Regions from separate parts of the Paenibacillus sp. GCM10027630 genome, predicted to be linked through region 2. Evidence: riboswitches for the same ligand, from Rfam matches in the RefSeq annotation. Region 2 holds a riboswitch; each other region holds the start of a gene.
What was found. A riboswitch is a leader RNA that binds a small molecule or an ion and turns the genes downstream of it on or off. The one in region 2 is predicted to bind cyclic di-AMP.
Positions count from the first base shown of each region.

Region 1: it holds a riboswitch for cyclic di-AMP, as region 2 does, so the genes downstream of both, ACFQ0C_RS09465 (resuscitation-promoting factor) here and ACFQ0C_RS09850 (APC family permease) in region 2, are expected to answer to the same signal.
Region 3: it holds a riboswitch for cyclic di-AMP, as region 2 does, so the genes downstream of both, ACFQ0C_RS21270 (C40 family peptidase) here and ACFQ0C_RS09850 (APC family permease) in region 2, are expected to answer to the same signal.

Region 1 covers NZ_JBHTGY010000017.1:18,659-23,786, reverse strand. The annotation lists gene yabG (sporulation peptidase YabG) at 1-120, opposite strand, end outside; gene rsmA (16S rRNA (adenine(1518)-N(6)/adenine(1519)-N(6))-dimethyltransferase RsmA) at 240-1,142, opposite strand; gene rnmV (ribonuclease M5) at 1,155-1,700, opposite strand; gene ACFQ0C_RS09465 (resuscitation-promoting factor) at 2,387-3,526, opposite strand; cyclic di-AMP (ydaO/yuaA leader) riboswitch at 3,814-4,008, opposite strand; gene ACFQ0C_RS09460 (TatD family hydrolase) at 4,234-5,001, opposite strand; gene ACFQ0C_RS09455 (HD domain-containing protein) at 5,050-5,128, opposite strand, start outside.
Region 2 covers NZ_JBHTGY010000018.1:25,275-30,402, forward strand. The annotation lists gene ACFQ0C_RS09845 (hypothetical protein) at 174-539, opposite strand; partial or broken gene ACFQ0C_RS09850 (APC family permease) at 841-2,675, opposite strand; cyclic di-AMP (ydaO/yuaA leader) riboswitch at 2,780-2,961, opposite strand; gene ACFQ0C_RS09855 (lipase family protein) at 3,835-4,611, shown strand; gene ACFQ0C_RS09860 (helix-turn-helix domain-containing protein) at 4,752-4,970, opposite strand; gene ACFQ0C_RS09865 (DUF2975 domain-containing protein) at 4,981-5,128, opposite strand, start outside.
Region 3 covers NZ_JBHTGY010000039.1:176,355-181,482, reverse strand. The annotation lists gene ACFQ0C_RS21290 (DUF2812 domain-containing protein) at 1-160, opposite strand, end outside; gene ACFQ0C_RS21285 (PadR family transcriptional regulator) at 178-489, opposite strand; gene ACFQ0C_RS21280 (aminoglycoside phosphotransferase family protein) at 729-1,673, opposite strand; gene ACFQ0C_RS21275 (hypothetical protein) at 1,814-2,122, opposite strand; cyclic di-AMP (ydaO/yuaA leader) riboswitch at 2,272-2,421, shown strand; gene ACFQ0C_RS21270 (C40 family peptidase) at 2,424-3,266, shown strand; gene ACFQ0C_RS21265 (NUDIX domain-containing protein) at 3,334-3,765, opposite strand; gene ACFQ0C_RS21260 (protein adenylyltransferase SelO) at 4,052-5,128, opposite strand, start outside.

The DNA of each region.
Region 1 (5,128 bases), on a different contig from region 2:
ATCGGCTAACAAACGATAGTCTACCCCTCGCAGCACTGCTTGCTGCTGCAGGATGTCCTGAATTCTAAAAAGGATGTCACCACCATAAGATCTACGAGTGACCAGGTCTCCCTGTTTCATGGGCAAATCGCCTCCCTCGTCTATCCTATGGCCTTTATAGGCATTTGGTGAATAGCGATACCCCATTTACATTTAGATGACCTGTATGGATGATTTTGTCGATCTAATACTATTTATTCTCAAGCTTTTCCCAGAGCCGCTGATAACGCGCGGCTGAGTCGCGCATATTCTTGCATAGAAAGCGTTTCTCCCCTACGGGAAGGCTCAATCCCTGCCCCCTGTAATATGGCCTCCAACTGCCCTTTCGACTCTTTACTGAAATAACGGGCTGCCAAGTTGTTATATATCGTTTTTCTGCGCTGTACGAAGGACGCTTGAACCACATCAAAGAAAAAAGCTTCATCCTCTACTTCAACGGCAGGCTGCTGGCGCACCTTTAATTTAATAACAGCAGAATCCACATTGGGCTGAGGAATAAAGACTGTACGTGGAACTATAGTTACAATCTCCGGTTCGCAATAATACTGTACGGCAATGCTTAGGCTGCCATACTCTTTGCCGCCCGGCTTTGCAGACATCCGATCAGCTACTTCCTTCTGAATCATGACAACAATATTCTCAAGAGGAAGTTTCTCTTCCAACAGCTTCATAATAATCGGCGTCGTTATATAATAAGGCAAATTTGCAACAACACTGACTTGTTCGAACCCTTGAAACTGCTCATCAAATAAAGGACTTAAATCCACCTTCAGTACATCATCATGAATGACACTAGCGTGTGAATAAGCACTTAAGGTCTCCTGAAGAAGCGGCAAGAGCCGTTGGTCGATCTCGATAGCCACTACTTTACCTGCGATTTTGGACAGCTGCTGGGTTAATGCGCCGATCCCTGGACCGATCTCCAGCACTCCTTTAGATACATCCAGCCCGGCAGCGGAAACAATTTTATGTAAAATGTTCGGATCTACCAGGAAATTTTGGCCCAGACTTTTTTTCAATACAAGACCATGTCTTTTCAAAAGTTCATTGGTTCTCTTTGGGGAAGCTATATCTTCTTGTACGGTTGGTTTGACTGTATCCATGGTTAACTCTACTTACCCCTCTTCTTTATCCAGCTGCCGCCAAGCAGCCGCAAATTCTTCACGTGTGATTTGGAACATTCTGCATCGTTTATAAAATTGCTTGCCGTTACAATAGCCAATCCCCAACACTTTCCCTACAGCCATACGTCGCGAAGCAGCTTGGGGATGAACTATTAATCCTGCCGCAACCAAATCGTCTAAAGTAATATCGGACTCTGCTGACTCATAATCCGTACGCAAGTTAGAGAGTGCTTCACGGATCGTCTCCACAGATGCATTCTCTACCCCAATATCCCCTTTGCTTGTCGCATTTTCCTGCGTTATAAAGGCATGCTTGCAGCCAGGCACTTGGGCAGTAATAATCTTACGAATCCGCTCTCCGGCATGATCCGGGTCAGTCAGCACAATTACACCGCGCCGCTGCTGGGCAAGCTTGATTCGTTTAATAATATCCTTGTTAATCGCCGATCCGCCGGTCTCAATCGTTTCCGCCTCAACCGCTCGTTTTATAGCGGTTGTATCATCTTTTCCTTCAACCACAATAATTTCCTTGATCACTGGATTATTCTCCTCCCAAACCCTCCCCGCCGGGAGGGCCCCAAGGGCTCCGCCCTCTGGACACCCGTTAAGGGCTTGGGGGAGGAGGTTCGGTGGCGCTCCCTTGGAGCCTTATGTACTTACATCGCTACCGTCCCTACGGGACACGCTTCTCCTCTGATCCCCTGCCCTTTATGAATGGGACACTCTGATCTAGCCTGTTACCGCACACTATGCAAGCGTGGAGTGGCTTGCTTCGCGAAGCCAAAGCAGCCACGACTAACGCGCTCCTACCACCTCCAACCCATCGAAGAACTGTCGAAGCTCCTTCCCCAATAAAGCGGGTGTCCAGAGGGCGGTAGCCCTTGGAGCCCTCCCGGCGGGGAGGGTTTGGGTGGGGGACTCCGGAGGATTTTGGTGGGGGCAAGAGTGCACTAACTGAAAGCGTGTCCCCTAGGGACGAAAGCGATCCTCCACCTATAATAGCATACGAAACGCCAATCTGCCTCCCACCCCAAGCCGTTAGCGGGTGTCCAGAGGGCGGCCAGCCCTTGGAGCCCTCCCGGCGGGGAGGGTTTGGGTGGGGAAATCCGGAGGGTTTGGGTGGGGGACTCCGGGGGAAATCCAAAAGAACAGAAAAAAGAAGAGGATGCCCCCTTCTTCTTTCAAAACCTTATATATGATGAGTCTGCCCTAATTGCAGGCCTTTAGTCCGCTGTAGGTTTCTTGGGTCCAATTACGTAAATGGTATACCCGCGTTTAGTGCCGAAACGGTTCGCATAATCGTTGTTGTCAAAATAGACATCAACTTTGTTACCCTTAACTGCACTGCCGGTATCTTCGGCTCTGCGGAATCCAAGTCCGTCAATATAAACCCACCAACCGAGCGGAATTACTTTAGGATCCACTGCAATCGTTCGACCTTCCGTTACTCTCGTGCCTGAGGACGTTAGTCCATACTGCGGGTGTTCGGCGCTTTTGCCAGTTGATGATGCTCCAGCCGAATAGGCCGTTAGCGTCACATTGTTAATAACCTGCTTCACTCCGAAAGAAACGCCGCTCTTCATCACATCTTGCAAATTCGGCGAGGATGCTGATAATACTACTACCGGATTTTTCGTTCCTATTGCAACAATTTTATTGATACTTTCAGACTTTACTTTTTCATCAACCACTTGTTCGGATACAAGCTTACCATCTTCAAACAGCTTTTCTTTCGTTTTTAGGAGCAGCCCTTCTTGTCCTTCTTGAACTATTTGCTCTTTCCCCTTAACAAGCTGAGGATCATTCTTTTTCTCCACATCAAAAGCAATCGGTTCCGTTACCTCTTCCGTCTCTTTCTTGACACGGACGATCTGGATTGCCCTATTCTCCGCCAAATTGGCATCAATAGCTGGACTAACCTTGTCTAGCTCGCCAACCGGCACTTTTAATTCGCTTAAAGCAGTCCCCACGGTCTTGGCCACCGTATACAGGGTCTTGGTTTCTCCATCCGCTGTTAACTGCACCGGTTGTGCATGTTCTATCGCAATCCGGTCCCCGCTCTTCAGCTTGGCTCCAAGCTCTGCAGAGAGACGATCGTGCTCTCCAACAGAAATTCCTTGCTCATCCAGTAAACTCTGTAGAACCCATTGTTTAGTATAAACAACCGATTCCTGTCCGTTCACAACTACAGATACCTTCTTGGTAGCCGTACCGTGTAACATCATCATAAACATGAAAGTCATAGCGATTGAAATAAGTCCAATGATCCAAATCAAACGCAAGTTTTCATGCTTCCATCGCATTGCGAAGGACATGCTGGATGATCGTCTTACATGGGGTTGCTCATGGTGAATAGCTCCCACTTGTTCGGTCCTCCTTCAAAGCCCCGCCGTCGTGTGTTACGCATGATTCATCTGACGCGACTATGGTTTAATTTTGCAATCTTTTCGTTAATCAACTAGGGGCTGCAATCTTACTTTCCATATCGTTCTTCCTGCGTGCGGCTAGCACCTCCTTGGTTACCTGAGCAGCTATGTACCCGGTCTGTGAATTGAATATCGTAACGAAGAACACAAAAAAGTCGCGGAAAGAGGACTCTTCCCGTGACTTTGAGTTATTTCAGCAATATGAAATAAAGCGCACGACAATCGTTACCTCTCTCTTAACGCTTACGAGGTTAGCTGACGGATTCGGACTTGAGAGTCGCCCTACTTGGGTCGGTTCACTGTAACATGACCTAACCATGATTCACCCCTGAAAATGTGACCTTTGTCTCATTGAAAAAATGGGACAGTCACTTTGCGGTTCCCCCGTTTCCCTGATGGAAACTCAGCGAAAATGAAAACTTGGTAAACGTATTAAGTTAATATTGAGTTTACGCTGTCTGATACAAAGTTGTAAAGTATACAAACTGGTCAAAAAACCTTGATTTTTGACCATATTAGGTATTTTCATCCGTTTTCAGGAATAAAACCATTGTTTTTCTATTGAAATCGTACAATATACCATATATTTCTTTGATTATCGTGTTTTCGACGAAAATAGACTCGTCCAAACCCTTATAACCAAATTAAAGTAACCCGAATAATGTAACCGCATTTTGGGTAGTTACCCGAGCTAATTCTTCCAAAGTCAGCCCTTTAAGCTCAGCAGCCGTTTCTGCGACTAATTTCACATATGCCGTCTCGTTCCTCTTGCCGCGAAATGGGTGCGGGGTTAAATAGGGGGCATCTGTTTCAATCAAAAGACGCTCCAACGGCACCTTTTCCAACACTTCTTTTGGCTGCTTTGCATTCTTGAATGTAACAGGCCCTCCGAAGGAAATGTGAAAATTCATATCCATACAGAGCTTCGCCGTTTCCCAGCTGCCTGAGAAGCAGTGCATGACCCCTCCAACATCTGAAGCCTTTTCTTCGCGAAGAACCTGAAGAATGTCATGGTGCGCATCGCGGTTGTGAATCACGATCGGCATACCCAGCTTACGCGCCAACCGGATTTGCTCCCGAAATACACGATCCTGCACATCTTTAGGCGAGGTGTCCCAATAATAATCAAGGCCAATCTCACCTATGGCTACCACTTTCGGATGGGCACATAATTGTTCGATCCAATCTAAATCATCCGCCGTCATATCCTTCGCATCCTGGGGATGCCAACCAACGGTTGAATAAATAAAATCATATTGCTCCGCTAAGGCAATTGAGCTAGGGATGGTTTCCCGATTAAATCCGACATTAATGATTCGACTGATTCCGCTCTCGAGCGCGCGCTGAATAACGTCATGTCGATCTTCATCGAACTGGGGAGCATTAAGATGAGTATGCGTGTCTGTTAACATTGAAGTAGCTATTCTCCTTTATTTGTTTTATGTAGGTAAAACTTTCGCTTAATCTATGCCCAACAGCCTGCGAATATCCGGTGCAAAAGTCTGCCGCTGGCTATGAAGAAGCAGCTCTTCCGGGAAA
Region 2 (5,128 bases):
CCCGTTACCACAACGCGGCTGCCAATCTATGCCGGCAGCCGCGTCGTGGTTGTTTATTGAACTATCGTTCTCCGTGAATTGAGTGGCTTAACAACTCCAGAATCAATTTAAAAAAGGCTTCAGTTAGTTTTTGTTAAAAAAGGTTTCTTCTAACGCTTCGTTTACAATATGAGTTATTTAGTGGAAAGATCGTCAATCGCTTGGACAGTTAGTTCCAACGCTTTAATTCTTCTTTCTAAAAGCGTTCTTTGGGGACTACCAACCTTTGACTTAGCATAACTGTTTTCAATGGATGGAAATAAACCAGTAATAACATTGCGAGCTTCTGCTAAATCTTCCTGTGTGTAATAATGGGGTCTTTGATTCCAAACGTTTTCTAGCATGGCTAAGCCGATGGAAACAGCTTTGAGTCGTTTCTTTACTAGGCTAGTATTTGCGCCATTTTGAGTCATCTGGGACAAGGCATTCTCGAGTTTACTAATTGTCGATTGTAAAGATTTTATTGATTCAAATTTATCTACATTTAATACATTTTCCATGTTAGTACTGTCCTTTCTTAGTTTCTGTATTATTTGTTTGATGAATTGTCATACCTCGAATAGGGCGGCTAGCGATCTCCGTTATCACAATCCACCTTTAACCAAATCTATGTTGAAGTAAATACAGGATTTGTGTCACTAGTCGACAATGAAGGGAGATTTGTGCATTTTCAAATCTCCCTTCATAAAAAATAAAAAGCCTGATTCCTCAAGCTTTTCTTCCATATGTTATGTAGGCACATTTGTGTCATTTTTCTATCAGATTGAGATGGATTTATAATTTCAGATGACTTAGTTGATTCTATTTCTTTAAATGATACGGTACAGTAGTTACAATTACATCTCTCCGATATAGCAAGTGTGTACGAATCAGTAAACTGGATGCAGGATATTATGCCAGCCTTTTTTAGGAATAAATTGCGGAATAATAACCGTAACCTGATAGCTCGACTCATTCGCTTTGCGTTGAACGGTATCAATAAACTTGGTCAGTGGCTGGATAATACTTCTGTAAGGAGAGTGGAGTGTCACCAGTCTCACATCAGGTTGCCACTTGTTCCACTTTTCTTCAAACGCCGCTTCATCCTCTCTTTCAAACGGGACGTACACTGCAATAATCTGGTGGGGTGAAAGGGATTTTGCATAGTTTAATGAGTACTCCACCACATGAGTAACTCCCGCCACAGGAAGAATGATTACATTTCCCTCAATCGGCACAGCAGGCTCACAGGTTGTAAGTCTCAATTGGTCGCTAACTGCTTCATAATGCTTTCTAATTCGATGAAAGAGATAAATGATTAAAGGCAAGAAAACTAATACAGACCAAACCTGTGAGAACTTGGTTAAAAAGAACATCATGGTGACGATAAAGCTGATCCCAGCACCTGTTGTGTTAATAATGAGTTTGGCAACCCAGCCTTTTGGTCTTTCACGAATCCATTTTACAACCATTCCTGTTTGGGAGAGGGTAAATGGGATAAACACACCTACAGCATAAAGCGGGATGAGTTGTTCCGTCCGTCCTTCAAAAACAATAATTAAGACGATTGAAAGAATCCCAAGAATAATGATCCCATTGGAGTATCCCAGCCGGTCCCCTCGAACCGTGAACATTCTAGGTATAAACTTATCTTTTGCAAGATTCACGGCAAGTAAGGGGAAAGCAGAATACCCGGTATTAGCAGCAAGGATTAAGATCAATGCCGTTGTTCCTTGAATGAAGAAGTACATAAAGTTCCTTCCGAACGTCTGTTCTGCTATTTGGGAGACAACTGTTACCTCGGATCTCGGAGAAATTCCATAATAATAAGCCAAGTATACAATTCCGGAAAATAACAAAGCCAATAAAGTACCCATCGCAATTAACGTTTTAGCAGCATTATTAGGAGCAGGGTTTTTAAAGTTCGGAATGGCATTCGAGATGGCCTCAACTCCTGTTAAAGCAGAACTACCTGAGGCAAAAGCTCTTAGAAGTAGAAACAAGCTAATTCCAACCACTGGTGTACCGATTGGTGTATGTAAAGCAGGTGAAACATGTCCCGTGAGGATGTTGTAAATACCCACGCTAATTAGAATAAATAAAGCTAAAACAAATAAATAAACCGGATAGGCTAATATAGAAGCAGACTCCGTTACGCCTCTTAAGTTCAAGATTGTAATAAACAAGACAAATATACTAGCAATGACTACATTATGAGCATGTAAACTAGGAAATGCAGACGTAATAGCATCCGTGCCGGCAGACACACTTACTGCTACCGTTAAGATGTAGTCTACCAACAAGGAGCCTCCGGCGATCAGCCCAGGATATATACCCAGATTTTCCTTCGATACCACATACTCCCCACCACCGTGAGGATAAGCGAAAATAATTTGCCGGTAAGATAAAATAAGAGCTAATAACAGAATTAATACTCCAAAGGCAATTGGCATGGAATACCAAAATGCTACGGCACTAACGGTTACTAAGACTAATAATATTTGCTCTGGGCCATAAGCAACTGAAGATAAGGCATCTGAAGAAAGGATGGCTAAAGCCTTAGTTTTATTAAGTTTTTGTTCCCCTAATTCATTTGATTTTAACGGTCGGCCAATTAAAAATCTCTTAGAGCAGATAACACTCGTGTTCACCACCATTTCACACCCAATTCCCGGGCTCTTTCTTTAAGATTGATAATTGTAAACAACAAAAAACACAGGTGCATGCAGCCCTGTGGTCACTAGGATCAGAAGCTTCACCCTCCACTCTCCATTTACGCTTACGAAGTTAGCTGTCGGATTCGGGCGTTGAGAGTCGCCCTACCAGGATTAATAATCCTTGGATTCACCCCAAGTGAGCAGACAACAGTTTTTACAACTGGCATCCCTACACCTGTTTGGTTCCCCCGCTTTTCATTTACTGAAAACTCAGCGATATTAGAATTGGAAACTGTATTTAGTTATAGATACAAGAATGAATACTACTCCTTTTGTCAGTGACTGTAAAATTTAAATATGGATTGAAAAAGGTGGATTATCTTGTATTTATCACATGTAAGCGATTACTTGGTGTTCAAGGTTCTATAAGCTCACTTTATCGCGTTCTTTCTTCAACTATCATAAATCTTTTAATAAAAAGGTTAACTATTTACTCAAGTTCTACAATTGTCGAACGCAGGCCCGATAGTTTTTTTAAATCCTTGATAATATCCAATGTTGTGTTAGTGAAGAAAAACAAATCATCTGCTTCTTTGGGATTTCGACAACTTATTTGAGGGAGAACAGACTCATAGCTCTCAAATATAAATGGACGTACTGAAGGAAGAAGTAGCTTCCTAAGTACGTCCATTGCTCTCTCGTTTTCCGTTAGTTAAGTGAGCTACACTTTTACTTTTGATACGATCAATTGGAGTTAAATTTCCCCAAAATCCACTTGTTTATAGAACGCGAAGCAAGACAATGTCTCTTTACCGCCGTCAGTATAGTAATTGATACGGGCCTCGGCGTTTTTAATGTTGCATAAACATATAGCGTGTTCGGCTATTTTATGGTGATGCTCGTATTGCAGTTCGGGGGCATTATTATGACGATGAGTACTTTTTTCTGGCTACTACTGGGGCAAAAAATCGGAATACGTGAACGACGTTTAATTATGGTCGACAATAATCAGTTCGGGTTGTTAAATAAATTCCTCCTCTGGAGCTGAGGGGACGGGTAGCGTGGTCTGGCTTGAATAAGTTAGGCATATGCCCGTGGACGTAAGCCCATCATTTTCATATACATACATAAAACATGTGTGAGCAGAAGAGGGAGATCTATGAGCAAGAATCTGTTTGATATCCAGACCGCCATTTTATTGTCCGCACTTTGCAGCCAAAGCTATCAACAGTTTGAAAGCGCCGATGGAACATTTGTTCTGCCGCGTCGTTATCAGTTGGTTACGGAATTTGAAGCCGCTTCATTTACAGGCAGAAAAGAACCGTTCGGCTTTATCGCCGAGGCAGCTGACCGGATCGTCCTGGTGTTTCGTGGAACGAATACCAAATCGGACTGGATATCCGATGCAATCGCCAGACAGAACGCGTTTCCCTATGTGAAGAACAGCGGCTCCGTGCACCAGGGGTTTCTCGGGATTTATGAATCGGCTCGGCAACCCGTCTTGTCAGCCTTACAGACTCTTTCCCGTCATAAGCCGCTTTATATTACAGGGCATAGCCTTGGCGGTGCGCTTGCCCATCTATGCGCCGTTGACACCGCAGTGAATAGCGGCTTCAGCGATCCTATCGTTTATACGTATGCTTCACCTCGTGTGGGGAACGCTGAATTTTCCAGCACCTTCAACCAAATATTCGACCGGCATCGAATTCACAACCCGTTCGATCTCGTTCCGCAGCTGCCGCCTATTCTCTATAAATCTCCGAAAACAGGCCAAACCTACACCTACTTACACGCCAAAAAAAGCCGTGAGCTGCCTTTCCAAAAGGGCTCTGTCGCCGCCAATCACGAAATTGCCAACTACTTCACCGAGCTTTCGCTGCAGGATCCCACTTATGCGCAGCTGCTGTGCACGGGCAATCCCGGGTTGTGTCCATAACTCCAAACCGATGTTCTTGTCACCCGACTACACATTATTACTAGAACAGGGAGCTCGCCTGGTCGTTCCTGAAGCTGTTAGCCCTTCCGGAGGCGGCCCTCCTAACTCCCTGAACTCTCGTGTCCCGTTCGTTGTCTGTTTTATTGAGTGTCTTTGTCACTTTTGTATTCCAAAATATCGCCTGGCTGACAATCCAAAGTCTTACATATCGCTTCTAATGTTGAAAAACGAACAGCTTTTGCTTTCCCATTTTTCAGAATGGAAAGATTCGCCATAGTAATTCCAACCCTCTCCGCAAGCTCCGTTACGCTCATTTTTCGCTTTGCTAACATCACATCAATATTGATGATAATCGCCATGTTATTCACCTCAGATCGTTAAATCATTTTCTGATTTTATATTAATAGCTTCTTGTAAAAGTCTTTGAAGAACAGCAGCAAAAACGGCGATCACCATAGAGGCGAAAATAATGATCAATCCCATTGGAATGAAACTTGGAGGGTCAACTCTCTTCCCC
Region 3 (5,128 bases), on a different contig from region 2:
TAAATGTTCGGTAATCCATTTTTATAACTGCATTGTCGGGTTTGTCGGGTTGAAATTCATAACCCATCGTTTTTTTTGTGAATCTGTAACCTTGCTGGGCCATCTTATTCAGCCATTGCTCTTCTTTCTCAAAATTAATAAAGAACTTAAATTTTTTCACCACTATTCCCCCATTTCTTATCTGAAGGTATCTTTCGTAACCTCAATCATATGTTTCATTCTTTCAAAGTCGAGACGCAAAATTTCCAGTCCTCTATCAGTAATGGCATAAACCTTACGCCTGCTGTCCTCACTTTTGACAGGCTGTATAAATTTTAGCTTCACCAAATTCTCAACAGCTCCATACAGCGTCCCAGCAGCCATTCTTACCTGTCCGCCGCTTAGCTCCTCAACCTTTTGCATAATCAAATATCCATGTGCCGGTTCCATCAAGGCCAATAGAATATAATAAACGGTTTCCGTAAGCGGCAAATTTTTATCTCTGCTCATGTTTCCCCTCCTTGAATCAACGGCACATATATCGTCAGACTATATATAGTAAAACTGTATAGTTACACTATACACAATGAGACTGTATATAGCAACAGTAAAAAAGCCGTTTAGCATATTTTTCTGCTACACGGCCCAGCCTGCGGATGCAACCATCAATCTCCGCAATATGTAATTAAAATTTCCAACCTATTAGGGATCGTTTATTTCAGATACAAGGTGTCCTCTGTGCTGGATCATTATACGTCTATATCGCGCAGTTCTGTCGCTAAGAGGCTAATAGTAGTAACTCTTTCTTCACCATCTTGTTTGTCGAATAGGAGTTGCTCCATAAATTCCCAGACATCTTCCAGCTTGCGCCTGCCCTTATAAAACTGCAAGACATCAGGATTCATTACAAAATCCTTATGAAGATTCTGATAGATGCTTAAAAATTCAGCAAAGTACGGCTTGTCAACCAAGAACATCATATCCGCTTCAACGGGGGCCAATTTCAACCCTTCCCAGTCAATTAACATCAGATGTGGTTCGGATTGCATCAGATTCCAATTGTGGAGATCTGAGTGGCACAGAGCCATTCTTACATTACCGGTCTTTAACCTCACAGACAATTGTTCAACGGTATCGATCATATCCCTAATTTGTTCAATGTGAGGGTTCATCACTTCTCTTAGATCAACAGGAATAAGGTTATTCTCTTCATCCAACGAGTTTCTAAGCTCTGGCAAAAACGGAACATGAAAATTTTCTTTGACCATATCCGTTTGAATAGGTATTTCTTCTCCATAGGCATGAAGCTCTGTCACTATTACCGATAGATGGTAAATTTGCTCCTTGTTCAAATCTTTATCACCAATTGTTTCTCCATCTATATATTCATAAAGCAAATAAACTCCAGCATCATCCTCACATTTATAGTCACCTTTTTTAGTTAAAATGGGTACCGGAATTTTACCTTTCAAGCTGCTATTATGCATGAGCCACACCAGAATAGGAACATATTGATCTATATGTGCCGTCCATTTGGCGGTGGATGCTCTGCTCTTTTCATAAACCTTCAAAAAGTAGGCAGCCTTGTTGTCATAAACTTTATATGCAAGTGCCGCCCAACCACCCTTCTGTGGTAAAACGTTTATGATATCTAGATCATAGTGATCTTTCAAGATGTTCCTGATCTTGATCATTATGTCCCCCTATGTAACTAGGCCATTGCACCATATTTGAGATATACAATCTGGCTTCCGACATAAGTAACAGCCACTCCATTAATATTCCTCTATCACAGCAACCAGGTTGCAAATAGAACCTTCTTCAGTCGAAAAGATTACCCCTCCGACACATCCGCCCTTAATTCACCTGCAACCTCAATTATTTTGGGAATGACTGCTTCATTGGTGCCAGATACGTAGATATCGCCTTGATAATGACGGAATGGGATCTTTGTATCGCCGTAGCTCCACATGAAGAAGTCTCCTTCAATAGACATGCTGGTAGAGCCTGTCACCGTAAACACTGACGTATAAGTAAAATCAGGTTTGGATGCAAAATACTGTTTACACTCTTCCAAAGAAATGGTTAGGTCTGAACTGTCATTTTCCTGAAATGCTCTTGTAATTCGATAGCGCTGACTCATTGAAATGCCTCCTAGCGTAAAATGGATATAAGAAAATATATCACATCTTAGTGCAAAAGAGATATATCAGAGATATCCAAACTCGTTATAACACGCTGACACCCACTGATATATCAATTGGGACACGAATATATTGTAAGGGTGGTTTTTAGTAAAATATGCCGAATCTGCACAGCATAAGTGCTAGTACGGGGGACATCTATTCTCGGGGTGAATATTCGACTGCTTTGAGCTGCGAATAAGGGAAAACCTCTTCCCTAACCCGTCAACTAACCTCGGAGGCTATTAGGAGGAAAATAGTTTGAAGCTTTCAGGCAAATCGTTTGTGTTTTTTAGTGCATTTCTTTCTTGCGCATTCTTTTCTACGGTCAGTGCTCATGCCTCAACCCCGAATGAAGGAGTCAAAATTCAAGTCAATGATACGCTCCTCAATTTTCCCGAAGTACAACCTGTCGTGGATACCAATTCTCAGCTCCAAGTACCGTTTCGTCCTCTGATGGAAGCGCTCGGTTACCAGATCAGCTGGTCAAAGGAAGGTAGAGAGGTTAAAGTCTCTATGAAAAAGGACGATCAAACCTTAACCTTGAAAACTGGAGATACGTTCGTACAAGTCAACGGGAAACAAGTCGAAGTGAAATCCATGATCGGTATGGACCAAGGAAGTGTATATTTACCTCTCCGGTTCGTATCCGAAACTCTCGGAAACAAAGTTCAATGGGATGACGAGAATCAGCTCGCCATCGTAGACGCGGATGGGAAATACCATGCCCCAGCGTGGTATAAATCAAAGAAGCAGGATACTATCCTCCAATTCGCCAAAGAGTATCTTGGCGTACCTTATAAATGGGGAGGCAGTACACCTAACGGATTCGATTGTTCAGGGTTTGTACGGTATGTATTTACTCATAATCGGGGAATTGATTTACCTCGAACATCTATTGAAATGTACGATAATGTGGGAACCGCAGTAGCTTATCCTACTCAGGGGGATTTGGTCTTTTTTTCTAAAAGCGGCGTATCTCACGTAGGAATCTATATGGGTAACGGTCAATTCATCTCAGCTACGTCATCACACGGGGTTCAAATCGATTCACTATTCAGCCCTTATTGGGGATCCAGATACATAGGTGCTAAAAACATATAAATTTATTTAGTCTGCCTGAGTCACTTCTCCGAATGCCTCGGGCAGACTAAAATATTTGAGAACCAGCTTATTCAATCACATACGTATTTACATGCTGCTCTCTCATATATACGTTCTTTTCAAATAAAGCGACATCTTGGATTCTTTGAATAGTAAAATTAGACATTGGTTTGGGCAAATCATGCAAATCAAAATAGGCACATTCATCAATTTCTATACCGTCAGGCGTAGGGATTCCGCTGAAAGAATTCGCTCGAAAAATAAAAACATAGGCATTTCGATGAGATAAAAAGTAAAGTCCACTGAGTGACATATCTGTAACTTCTATCTGAATTTCCTCCTTACATTCCCGAACTGCAGCTTCCCATGAAGACTCTCCGTTCTCCACAACACCGCCCGGCAGTGCCCACTTTTTTTTGCCGTAAACTTGATGAACGAGTAAAATCCTCCCTGACTTATCAAAAATTGTGCACCCAGCGGCGTCAGCTGTTCTCTCCATGCTCCTAACCTCCTATTCTTGATCTCATCTTAACTATCCTGATAAATAATATATTCCTTTATATTTCCAGTTACCAATGATAAATGACTAATAATTAACTAATCGTCAAGCAAGTATGGCAGCAGATGCAGATTTCTTTGGCAGCTGATTTATTTCTGAATGAGGATTAAGATAATTTTGTTTGATTGTTATTTTCCCCCTGCAAACAAAAAAGGGACCCATTAATAGGTCCCTTTCTTTAAACATATATCCGTAACTATTCATTAGTTACTCCGAAGCTTCTATATTAGGTACCGCAATAGGTTCGGTAAGGACGACTTGACATCGCGGGCAATGTAGAGTATTCAGCTTGTTCGGGGGAGTGCGCATAGGGGCTCGAAAGAGCAGCAAGAAGCCGTTCCATTACGCTGTAATCTCCTTGTTTCACCGCTGCTTCCAGCGCTTCCTCTACCCGATGATTACGTGGGATTAGCGCGGGATTGCTGTCCCGCATTAACTGATGGGAGGAAGATTTGGGTTCCTGCTGCCTTCCCAGTCTCGCCTGCCACAGCTCATACCACTGAGTAAATCCAGAGGTGCCAAACAGGATCGTATCTTCCGGCTTCTCAAAAGTTAAAGCGCGGAATGTATTCGTGAAGTCCGCATGATTTTTCTGCATCATACTAAGTAGGTCTTCGATAAGCGATTCATCCTGCAGCTCTTCGTTAAATATTCCCAGTTTTGCCCTCATTCCCGCGAGCCAATTACGGCGGTACAAATCAGCAAAACCTGAAATTGCAGCCTCGGCCAATTTGATTGCCTGAGCCTCATCGGCATGCAGCAGCGGCAATAGAGTTTCAGCAAATCTCGCCAGATTCCACGCAGCAATATGCGGCTGATTGGCATAGGCATAACGGCCTTGAGCGTCAATGGAACTGAACACCGTTGCTGGATCATAACCATCCATGAAAGCGCAAGGACCATAATCAATCGTTTCCCCGCTAAGTGCCATGTTATCGGTATTCATCACCCCATGAATAAAACCGACGAGCTGCCATTTGGCAATCAGTGTAGCTTGACGCTTGATCACTTCCTGAAGCAGTAATAGATAGCGATTCTCATCGGTGTTAACTTCCGGAAAATGTCTTCGCAAGGTGTATTCCGCCATGGCCCGGAGATCCTCATCAGTGCCCCATTTTGCGACGTATTGAAAGGTGCCCACGCGCAGATGACTGGCAGCCACACGGGTCAAAATTGCACCAGGCTGCTCGGTTTCGCGGTATATTGACTCACCGGTTGTCACCACCGCAAGACTGCGGGTCGTAGCAATACCAAGCGCATGCATGGCTTCGCTAATTATGTATTCACGCAGCATCGGTCCTAA